DNA from 3 places in the Psychrosphaera aquimarina genome. Region 2 is predicted to be linked to each of the others. Evidence: predicted binding sites of a transcription regulator. Region 2 holds the regulator's gene; each other region holds the start of a gene.
The links. The regulator FliA, encoded in region 2, starts transcription of late flagellar genes. The targets are predictions, from matches to a motif close to CTAAAGNTNNNNNNNNNNNNGCCGATA.

Region 1 (3,287 bases), on a different contig from region 2:
ATTTGATCCAATGGCAAGCAGATGCAAATTTTGTGTATAAACCACAAAACATTGCCAAGGTAAATATTCAAGGTATAGAAGCAGAAGCACAATATATTGCTGAATATGGAACGCATAACGTAAATTTCAGCATAAATGAAAGTGTTGATGACACGACAGATAAACAATTAATCCGTCGTTCAAAAGAACATTTTAATTACAGCTTTAGCACCACGGTTGGTGATGCTGATGTATATGTTGAATACCAATATAAAGGTAAATCATACGATGAAGACTTTGTGCTCGGGCGTTTAACGTTACCGAGTTATAGCTTGTTAAATTTAGCGGTTAGCTACCCTATTACTGATAATCTTTCAGTCAATGGCCGTATAAGTAATGGGTTAGATGAAGAATACCAATCAGCGTATAACTACAATACCGCCGGTCAAAAGTGGTATTTTGGTTTAACTTATAGTTTGTAAGTCATGTTAGTTTGAATAAGAACTGAAGTCGGTTTTATGCCACTTAAAGTAAATTTAAGTGGCATATATTCAAATTACTTTTCAATATTAGACAGTTGATCTATTTTATCCATTAATTGATTAGCAAACTCAAAAAAGTCCATTTGAGAGTTGGGATAATCCTGAGGTTTATGTAACGCGTTAATGTGTTTTGTCACATCAAACAACAAGTCTCTTGGATGTTCAAACAAGTTTTGTAAAGTGGCTAAAGTATTGCTGATGTCGTTAGAAAATTCAGCTAATGGTTTTAAGTCATCTATCGCATTAGCATTAAATAACGGCGTATCAGTTTGATATGCTTTATATGCGGTGAAGTTTTTAATTTGGGTTAACGATATTGAAAACTCACTGATCTCCGCAGCGTCATAATCCATCGACAATGCTTTGTTAAATGCGGTCTCAACATCACCACTGTAAAAATCTTTGGCAAGATCATTCACATTGTTTAACAAGTTATTAATAGCGACAAGTTCGTCTTCGTCTAAATCCCCTTCAACCGAAAACATAAACTCACTTTGTTTAATTTCAGAATAAGACTGGTATGCCATTTCGACTAATTGGCCATTTTGCAATGACGAGCTATAACCCGACTCATTTTTTCGCGCCATTAAGGCACTGGTATAAATAGTCACTTTGTCGCCATCAGCGGTGACTAAATCAAAACTAAATTCGTTTGCTTGAGTCGACTGCTGACCTTGTACAAATTGTTGAGTACTGGTTACAGAAGCACTTTTAGGCATATCATTGTTAGGATCATCAGTGACATTAGTGTCCTCTGAAACATCTGTATCTTCAGGAACCGCCCCTAAATAGGTTTGTTTTAACTGCTCAATGCCTTCTAATACTTTTGATTGTGTTAACGAGATTTCACTTTCTAACTCAGGGTTTAACAGGTTAAGCTGCCCCAAAGCCTCGTTAGCTTGTTTGTAACCTAACTCAAATCCTTCAAGCCCTGCGTCTATTCGGCTAGATAATTGCTCTAATGTCGCACCATCTTTTTTGTCTTGTTGTAACCTAAGTTCGATAAACTTTAAAATATTATTGGCGGCAACATCGGCTCTTTTTTCTTGTTGTTCAAGCGCCTTTTCAGCCATTTGTTTTTGGATTTGATTTTGTTCACTATCAATACTTTGCCCGACACTTTGCTGTACGGAACGATAGAAAAAAGTAAAACTTTGTTTATTACTTTGAGTTAACGACACCGACGTTGATTCAACTTTATTAAATGAAACAGATTCATTTTTTTGTTGTGACTCACGTTGTTTAGACGAGAGCAAATCAAGGCCACGTGTTAAATCGGAATTTAACTGAATCATGACTACCACCACTTACTATATATAACTACCCAAAACTGTATCGGCGTGTTTGTCTATTTCTTGAGCAATTTTTTTAAAAAGAGAACAGATTTAACAAACCGTAAATTTAACTATTAACCTTATCAGGTAGTTAACCGACCTCAATTAATAATTACGGTGAGTGTTTGACAGTTTACAACTGGTATTAAAGTACTATTATGGGCGTTATTGTAGACCTTAATGAAGCTGACTGTTCATTTTATGAAGGTGAGTAATTTAATTTATTAAATGTGTTCTTATAAAGAACCACAGGGAACTGTGATGAAATGTATTTATCTATTGTTATTATTGAGTGTTGGAGTGTGTGTTTCCGTGCCTGCTGAAAGTAAAGAATATAATCATGAGTTGTCAGAGCTGAACCAACGTGAATCTACTTATTCAACATTTTTAGCTGATACATTATCGCCATTTTGGCAGACCAAAGTGAATAAAGGGCACTTTGTTAATCGGCAGCAATTAAATATTCATTATGCCTATGTCAAAGTAGCTGATGCACAAGGGGCTATCGTAATATCGCCAGGTAGAGTAGAAGGCTATGAAAAATATCAAGAATTAGTTTATGACTTTACCCAACAAGGTTATTCGGTATTTGTCATTGATCATCAAGGTCAGGGGTTATCTAGTCGTCGGTTAACCAATAAAGAAAAAGGCTATGTGGAAGATTTTGATGATTATGTAATGGATTTAGATCAATTTATTACTGATATTGTTAAACCTATGCACCAAGGAAAGCTTTACTTAGTCAGTCACTCAATGGGAGGGGCAATTGGACTCAGGTATGTACAGCAGCATCCAAATCAATTTAACAAAGCAGTGTTCTCGTCTCCAATGTGGGGATTAAATTCGGGGGCTATTCCTAAACCGATTGCGAAAGGTATTTTTAATGTTGTTAATTGGTTTACAACCCTAGTGACAGATCAAAGTCCCTATTTCTTTGGGGCAAGGTTATAATCCAGTGGAATTTGAAAGCAATCAGTTAACAACCAGCAAACAAAGGTATCAGTATTTTAGATCTGTTTATGCGGCAAAACCTGATTTGCAGTTAGGAAGTGTGACCTTTGGCTGGATAAGAGCGTCAGTTAATGCGATTGATACAGCGTTTAAGCAACTTAATTTAGTAAAATTACCCGTTATGGTGTTACAAGCTGAAAATGATGAAGTCATCGAGAATGAAGCACAAAATGCATTTTGTAGTGAATTAGCCAAGCTTGGTAATCCATGTGTTAACGATACGCCTATTGTGATAAATAATGCCAAACATGAATTGTTTATTGAATCTGATAAACCACGATCGGAAGTGTTGGCAAAGATATTTATGTTTTTAAGTGATAATGATTAATAATTAGTGCTGCTTAATTCACGGTAGCACTGGTATTATTGTCAATAATTACAGCTATAGCCAAAGAGATATAATGTTAAACATTGTTTTATT
Region 2 (3,287 bases):
GAATTATCTGATGCTATCTATCAGTTACGCAACAAAAAATTAATATTGATTGATACCGCAGGTATGAGTCAAAGAGATTTGAAATTAACACAAAAGCTAAATCATTTATTAACCAAATCTAGAGTTAATATTAAGAATTATTTAGTTTTATCAGCAACGTCACAAATGAGCGTATTACAAGAAAGTGTTCAACATTTTAAAACAATACCACTTTCTGGCTGTATTTTTACTAAGATAGATGAGTCACTTAGTTTAGGTGAATTAATGAGTGTTGCGATACATAATCGGTTACCAATTGGTTATTTAACCAACGGTCAGAGAGTGCCAGAAGATATAAGAGTTGCAAATAGTGAAAAAATTGTGCACAAAGCTAATCAATTGTTTGAGTTAAAACAAAAAGTTAGAAAGAAACATAATAAGGTAGTGCCAAGAGCTGTTGGCATGTATGATTGATAAAACCTGTTCTGATCAGGCTAGTGGCTTGAGATATATGTCTTTGATGAAAAAAACAAAAGTAATAGCAGTAACTGGTGGTAAAGGTGGTGTTGGTAAAACGAGTGTTTCACTAAATACGGCCATTGCAATCGCCCAAACTGGTAAAAGTGTATTAGTACTAGATGCCGATTTAGGTCTTGCCAACTGTGATGTCATGTTGGGATTAAGAGTAGAAAAAACTTATCTCATGTGCTCTCGGGTGAAGCCGAACTAGACGATATTTTGGTTGAAGGTCCTCATGGGGTGAAAATTGTACCTGCCACTTCAGGTTCAATTGATATGGTTGAATTATCACCATCTCAACATGCCGGCTTGATACGCGCATTTAGTGAAATGAAAACGCCAGTCGATGTATTTATAGTAGATACGGCTGCGGGTATTTCAGATATGGTACTCTCATTCTCTCGTGCCTCACAAGAAGTATTAGTGGTCGTAACAGATGAACCAACGTCGATTACCGATGCATACGCACTAATGAAAATTCTTAATAGAGATCATGGCGTTGCCAAATTTAAAGTCATTGCCAACATGGTAAGGACCTTAAAAGAAGGGCAAAACCTATTTAAAAAGTTAACCTTAGTCACAGATAGGTTTTTAGATGTTAATTTAGAGTTAACCGCTATTATCCCATTTGATGAAAATTTAAGAAAAGCAGTACGTCGTCAAAGAGCCATCGTTGATGCTTTCCCTCGCTCTCCGTCTGCCATAGCATTTAAAACTTTAGCGACAAAAATAGATCATTGGCCTGTGCCTACCCACGCATCAGGTAACTTAGAGTTCTTTTTAGAACAATTGGTCAATTGAGAGGTACGTTTTGAACAATAAAGTTGCTGCCTACGAGGCTCAAGAAGTAGATATTTCTCAATTATTAGAGAAACATTCTGTTCTAGTAAAAAGAATCGCTCATCATTTAGCCGCAAGGTTACCAGACAGTGTTTTGGTTGATGATTTGATTCAAGCTGGAATGATAGGTTTGTTAGAAGCAGCAAAAAACTTTGATGGTTCAAAAGGTGCAAGTTTTGAAACGTACGCTGGCATTAGAATTCGTGGTTCTATGTTAGATGAAATACGTAAAGGTGATTGGACTCCAAGATCAGTTCACCGAAATGCAAGAATGATTGCAGATAGAATTTCCACATTAGAAGCTGACTTAGGCCGAGATGTAAAAGATACTGAAGTCGCTGAATCTCTTGATATATCACTCGCTCAATACCACATCATGCTTAAAGAAGCGAACGCCGGAAAAATCATCGGTATCGATGATATGGGCGTCAGTGAAGATGTGATATCAGTTAAAGAAGACTACGAAGCAGACGATACATATGTAGGCGTTGAAAGTAGTTCTTTTAAAAAATCAATTTCTTCGGCAATTAAAAACTTGCCTGAAAGAGAAGCATTGATATTATCTTTGTATTACGATGACGAATTAAATTTACGAGAAATTGGGGATGTTTTGAACGTAAGTGAATCACGCGTTAGTCAAATTCACAGTCAAGCTATGATAAGATTGCGTTCAAGATTAAAAGAATGGTTATAAAACTTGTAACTTCCTAATTTTAATTAATAATTAAGACAACTAATTTACCTCACTGGAGGATGCTTTGGATAAGAACATGAAAATTCTAGTTGTTGATGACTTTTCAACAATGAGAAGAATCATCAAGAACTTACTTCGTGACCTTGGTTTTACCAATGTACAGGAAGCTGATGATGGCAGTACCGCATTACCGATGTTACAAAATGGTGATTTTGATTTTGTAGTAACAGATTGGAATATGCCTGGTATGCAAGGAATCGATCTTCTTCGTGAGATACGTAAAGATGATAGCTTAAAACATATGCCAGTTATGATGGTAACCGCAGAAGCGAAAAAGGAACAAATCGTAGCAGCAGCGCAAGCTGGTGTTAATGGTTATATTGTTAAACCTTTTACAGCAGCTACCCTCAAAGGTAAGTTAGAAAAGATTTTCGAACGTCTAGAATAATCTTATTAGGAGTTAAATATGTCGTTAGAGACAACTCCGCAGATCAGTCTAGAAGAGGCTAAAGCGCTCGTTGTTGCGCTTGAATCTGGTGATGACCAATCTGCCAACGAAATACTCATGTCTGCAACTAGCCCTGAGAATAAAGAATTATTTGCTGAAGTTGGAAAATTGACTCGACAGCTTCATGATTCATTATCTAATTTTCAACTTGATCCTAAAATTGCCAATCTGGCTACGGATGATATTCCAGACGCAAAAGAAAGACTGAGTTATGTCATGAATTTGACAGAACAGGCAGCCAACAAGACTATGGATGCAGTGGACTCAAGTTTGCCACTGGCTGATAAAATAAATACTAGTCTGACGGAATTAAAACCTGAATGGGATAAACTCATGCAGCGGCAAATTCAGTTAGGCGAATTTAAATCTCTTTGTTATAGCATTAATGAATTCATGGAAGGGGCTGTAGTCGATGCAGCTCAGATCCACACTCATATGACTGAAATTATGATGGCCCAGGATTTTCAAGATTTAACTGGCCAAGTAATCAAACGAGTTATCGAATTAGTTAAGGATGTGGAAGATAGTTTAATTCACCTACTTACCGTATTCGGCGAACCAAATGCTAATACATCGAATGATACAAATAATGCTAATGAGAAAGAGCTTTCTGCCGATAACAATGGTGTAGAAGGTCCTATCATCGATGCTGAAAATCGTGAAGATGCGGTGTCAAATCAAGATGAAGTGGACGACTTGTTGTCAAGTTTAGGCTTTTAGATTAGGGAGCGGCCGCATGGCTTTGGA
Region 3 (3,287 bases), on a different contig from region 2:
GTCCAAACATACCGTAATCAAGTTGATGACTGTCTAACAAACGTCTAAAGTCAGCGATAAAGTCGGCTAGGTGTTCAGGCGGAACGGCCGTATCTTCAACAAAGGCAATAGGTTTTTTACTAGACTTAGCATTACCTAATAACCCAACTGCTTTTTTACGCATGGCGTAAATTTTATTAATGGCAGCCAAGTCTTCAATTATTTGATACCCGATCACCCCATTTTCATTATTGTTGGCAATTAACGCATCCAAACGAGCACAAAGGTGTTCTATTTTTTGTTTTTGATTGTCTGGATCCTCATCGTTGTATTCAACAATGTTAAGGCCATTCATGGTTTGATTAGGTACATCTGTGATCAAATCGGAAACAGAATCCCAAATCACATCTTGTTTGGCTAAGTTTAAAACTTTGGAATCAACAGTCTCAACCGAGGTTGCATTGGCTTCAACTAAAAACGGCGAGTTCCTAAGAGCAGAATCAAAGTTGTCATACTTTACATTCACCATCGTTTTGTATTTAGCGATTGGCGTAATGTTTAACTTTGTTTCTGTAATGAAAGCTAATGTGCCCTCAGAACCCGTTAATATACGGGATAAGTTGAAACGACTCATATCCTCATTAAAAACGTGCTCTAAGTCATAACCGGTTAAAAAGCGGTTGAGTCTTGGGAAAGTAGCAAGAATGTTATCGCGATGAGTGGTACATGTATCAAGTACTTGTTTATAAATACTGCTTAATGGACTGTCACTGTTCGCTAATGCTTGAGCTTCGGAGATGGCAATGTCAGACGTTTCTAATCGCTCTCCAGCTATTGTAACGGCTTCTAATGCAATAACATGGTCACTTGTTTTACCGTAAACCAAAGAACCTTGGCCAGATGCATCTGTGTTAACCATACCGCCAATAGTGGCACGATTAGACGTGGATAAATCAGGGGCAAAGAAAAAACCGTGAGGTCTTAAGAAGTCGTTTAACTGATCTTTAATAACACCGGTTTGTACTCTTACCCAACGCTCTTTAACATTAATTTCAATTATCTCACGCATGTGGCGTGACATATCTACTATTAAATGATCTGTTAAGGACTGGCCATTTGTCCCAGTTCCACCGCCTTTTGGTGAAAAACGAAGAGATAAGTATTTATCTTGGTTGGCTAACTCAGTTAAAACTAGGATGTCGTCGGTATTGCGTGGGAACAAAATCCCTTGTGGCAATGCCTGATAGATACTGTTATCTGTTGCCTGTGAGATACGTGCTGAATATGAAGTATCCACATCACCATTAAACTTTAACCCGTTACTTGCAGTAAAGGTTTTGAGCTCGTCACAAAAATTAGATACGGTAACGGATAAGATTTCTTGTTTGGTAATACGACGGATCATAGATAAACGGCTAAAGAATGAGTTATTTAGGCGGTTGATTATAACGAGAAATTTAATAAATGAAATTGTTCAAATCACTTTGTTATAACATTTCATTATTTAACGTATTGATAAGTGGCTTAACTACGCCACTTTACTTAAGGTTCTTGCTTGTTCTAGTACACTAAACCAAGTACCTACATCCATTTCGATGTTCTCGTCATCAGTGTTTTTATCTGTTGTCATCACAGGCGCTTCTGTTACCACATTTGATGTTTTAGATTGGATCTCTTGGTATAACTTAGCTTGTTGGTTTATATCCAAGCTGTTAAATAACTTAGCTGGAATATTGATAGGGTTATTTATTTCACTATTTGTCGAAATAAGTGGTTGAGGGTGTAAATTCAACATGAGACTCACACTTTCTCTATATCCTGAATTAATTAACTGATTGAACATTAAATCTTGTTCATTATTTACTTTATCGATTAATTTTTTAGGTACAACGTGAAATGTTTTTTCTAAATCAGAAGTTGTTTTAGGTTTTTTATTTTTTGGTAAATGGAATTCATCTAACTCCATTCTGTCTTGTGTGACCATAGCTAAAAGTAAGCTAAAGGCAGAGCTGTCGTTGCTGTGAACCGATTTTTGAATATCAGAAAATACGGAAGATTCCCGTATAACTTGGATGTTTTTAGCGATTGGTTCTTTGGTTTGGGTTTGCATCAATACTTCTTTTCTTTGTGCATCTGGGTATTTAAACGGCAGTTAAACAAAAAACTTTAATTTTATGTTTACAGACAAAACAATTTTGGTATTATGCGCATCCTGTTGGAGGGGTTCCCGAGTGGCCAAAGGGATCAGACTGTAAATCTGCTGGCTCTGCCTTCGGTGGTTCGAATCCACCTCCCTCCACCATCTATTCAATAGACCGATGTTAAGAAATTAACATCGGTTTTTTTGATCTTGCGCTTTGTTAACTTCATATAATTATCTTCAAGCCTTTCAAATTAACCTTGTCCATCAATTTAAATTACATTTAGGTTTAGTGTTCGAACCCAGATCGATAATTAAATGAAAATAACACTTGTATTTATGTGTATTTTTACAAGAATGGGCATAGTTAAATTAAATAAGTAGTAAAGATTTGCGTTCAAATATTATATTTAGTGGTAAGAAAATACTGATAGTTGATGATCAAAAACCATTTCAAGTGATGATACGAGGAATGTTAAAAGATCTCGATGTGAGTAAAATTTCGGTCGCCCAATCAGGCGAAGCCGCTATTGTTAAGTGTGGGCAAAATCAATACGATATTTTACTGATAGATTATAACTTAGGTGCTGGTCGTAATGGTCGACAGTTATTTGAAGAGATCAAGGAACGTAAGTTAATTCCAGACTCCAGTATTTGCATCATAGTAACGGGTGAAAGTCAGGCTACAGCTGTCGTGGGGGCACTAGAAGTGTTGCCCGACGATTACATCGTCAAGCCATTCTCTCAAAATTTATTACTGCAACGCGTTACCAAATCATGGCTAAAAAAACAGGTATTTGTGCCCTTTTACCACAGTATGAATGCCAACGATTATGAAACATCGTTAGAACTAATCAATAAGATAATTGCCAAGTATCCACGTTATAAAGCGTCCTGTAACAAATACAAAGCACAAGTATTATTCTATTTAGGTCGATACCAAGAGTTGAATGATTACATCGATAGCTTTTTAGAAAAAAAGCGTTTGAATTGGGCATTAATTTACAAATCAAAAATTTTGAAACACGAAAAAAAGTATCTAGCATCCATTAAGTTTGCCAAAGAAGCGGTGTTACAAAGTAAAATGAATGTTGAAGCGTATGACGTGATCACCGACTGTTACTTAGCAAAAGGCGAAATAGAACAAGCATATAATTGGGTACGTTCT

Region 1: a site for FliA is predicted at 1,855-1,881, ahead of RT723_RS11345 (DUF5610 domain-containing protein). Genes of this name have one in related genera too.
Region 3: a site for FliA is predicted at 2,123-2,149, ahead of RT723_RS01610 (VC2046/SO_2500 family protein). Genes of this name have one in related genera too.

The regions. Positions count from the first base shown of each region.
Region 1 covers NZ_JAWCUA010000009.1:36,116-39,402, forward strand. The annotation lists gene RT723_RS11340 (TonB-dependent receptor domain-containing protein) at 1-461, shown strand, start outside; gene RT723_RS11345 (DUF5610 domain-containing protein) at 536-1,816, opposite strand; gene RT723_RS11350 (alpha/beta fold hydrolase) at 2,117-2,806, shown strand; gene RT723_RS11355 (serine aminopeptidase domain-containing protein) at 2,811-3,194, shown strand; gene trmL (tRNA (uridine(34)/cytosine(34)/5-carboxymethylaminomethyluridine(34)-2'-O)-methyltransferase TrmL) at 3,268-3,287, shown strand, end outside.
Region 2 covers NZ_JAWCUA010000007.1:175,298-178,584, reverse strand. The annotation lists gene flhF (flagellar biosynthesis GTPase FlhF) at 1-453, shown strand, start outside; partial or broken gene RT723_RS07435 (MinD/ParA family protein) at 446-1,299, shown strand; gene RT723_RS07430 (RNA polymerase sigma factor FliA) at 1,310-2,032, shown strand; gene cheY (chemotaxis response regulator CheY) at 2,097-2,480, shown strand; gene RT723_RS07420 (protein phosphatase CheZ) at 2,499-3,260, shown strand; gene RT723_RS07415 (chemotaxis protein CheA) at 3,277-3,287, shown strand, end outside.
Region 3 covers NZ_JAWCUA010000001.1:349,698-352,984, reverse strand. The annotation lists gene ydiJ (D-2-hydroxyglutarate dehydrogenase YdiJ) at 1-1,384, opposite strand, end outside; gene RT723_RS01610 (VC2046/SO_2500 family protein) at 1,508-2,089, opposite strand; tRNA gene RT723_RS01605 (tRNA-Tyr) at 2,197-2,281, shown strand; gene RT723_RS01600 (response regulator) at 2,511-3,287, shown strand, end outside.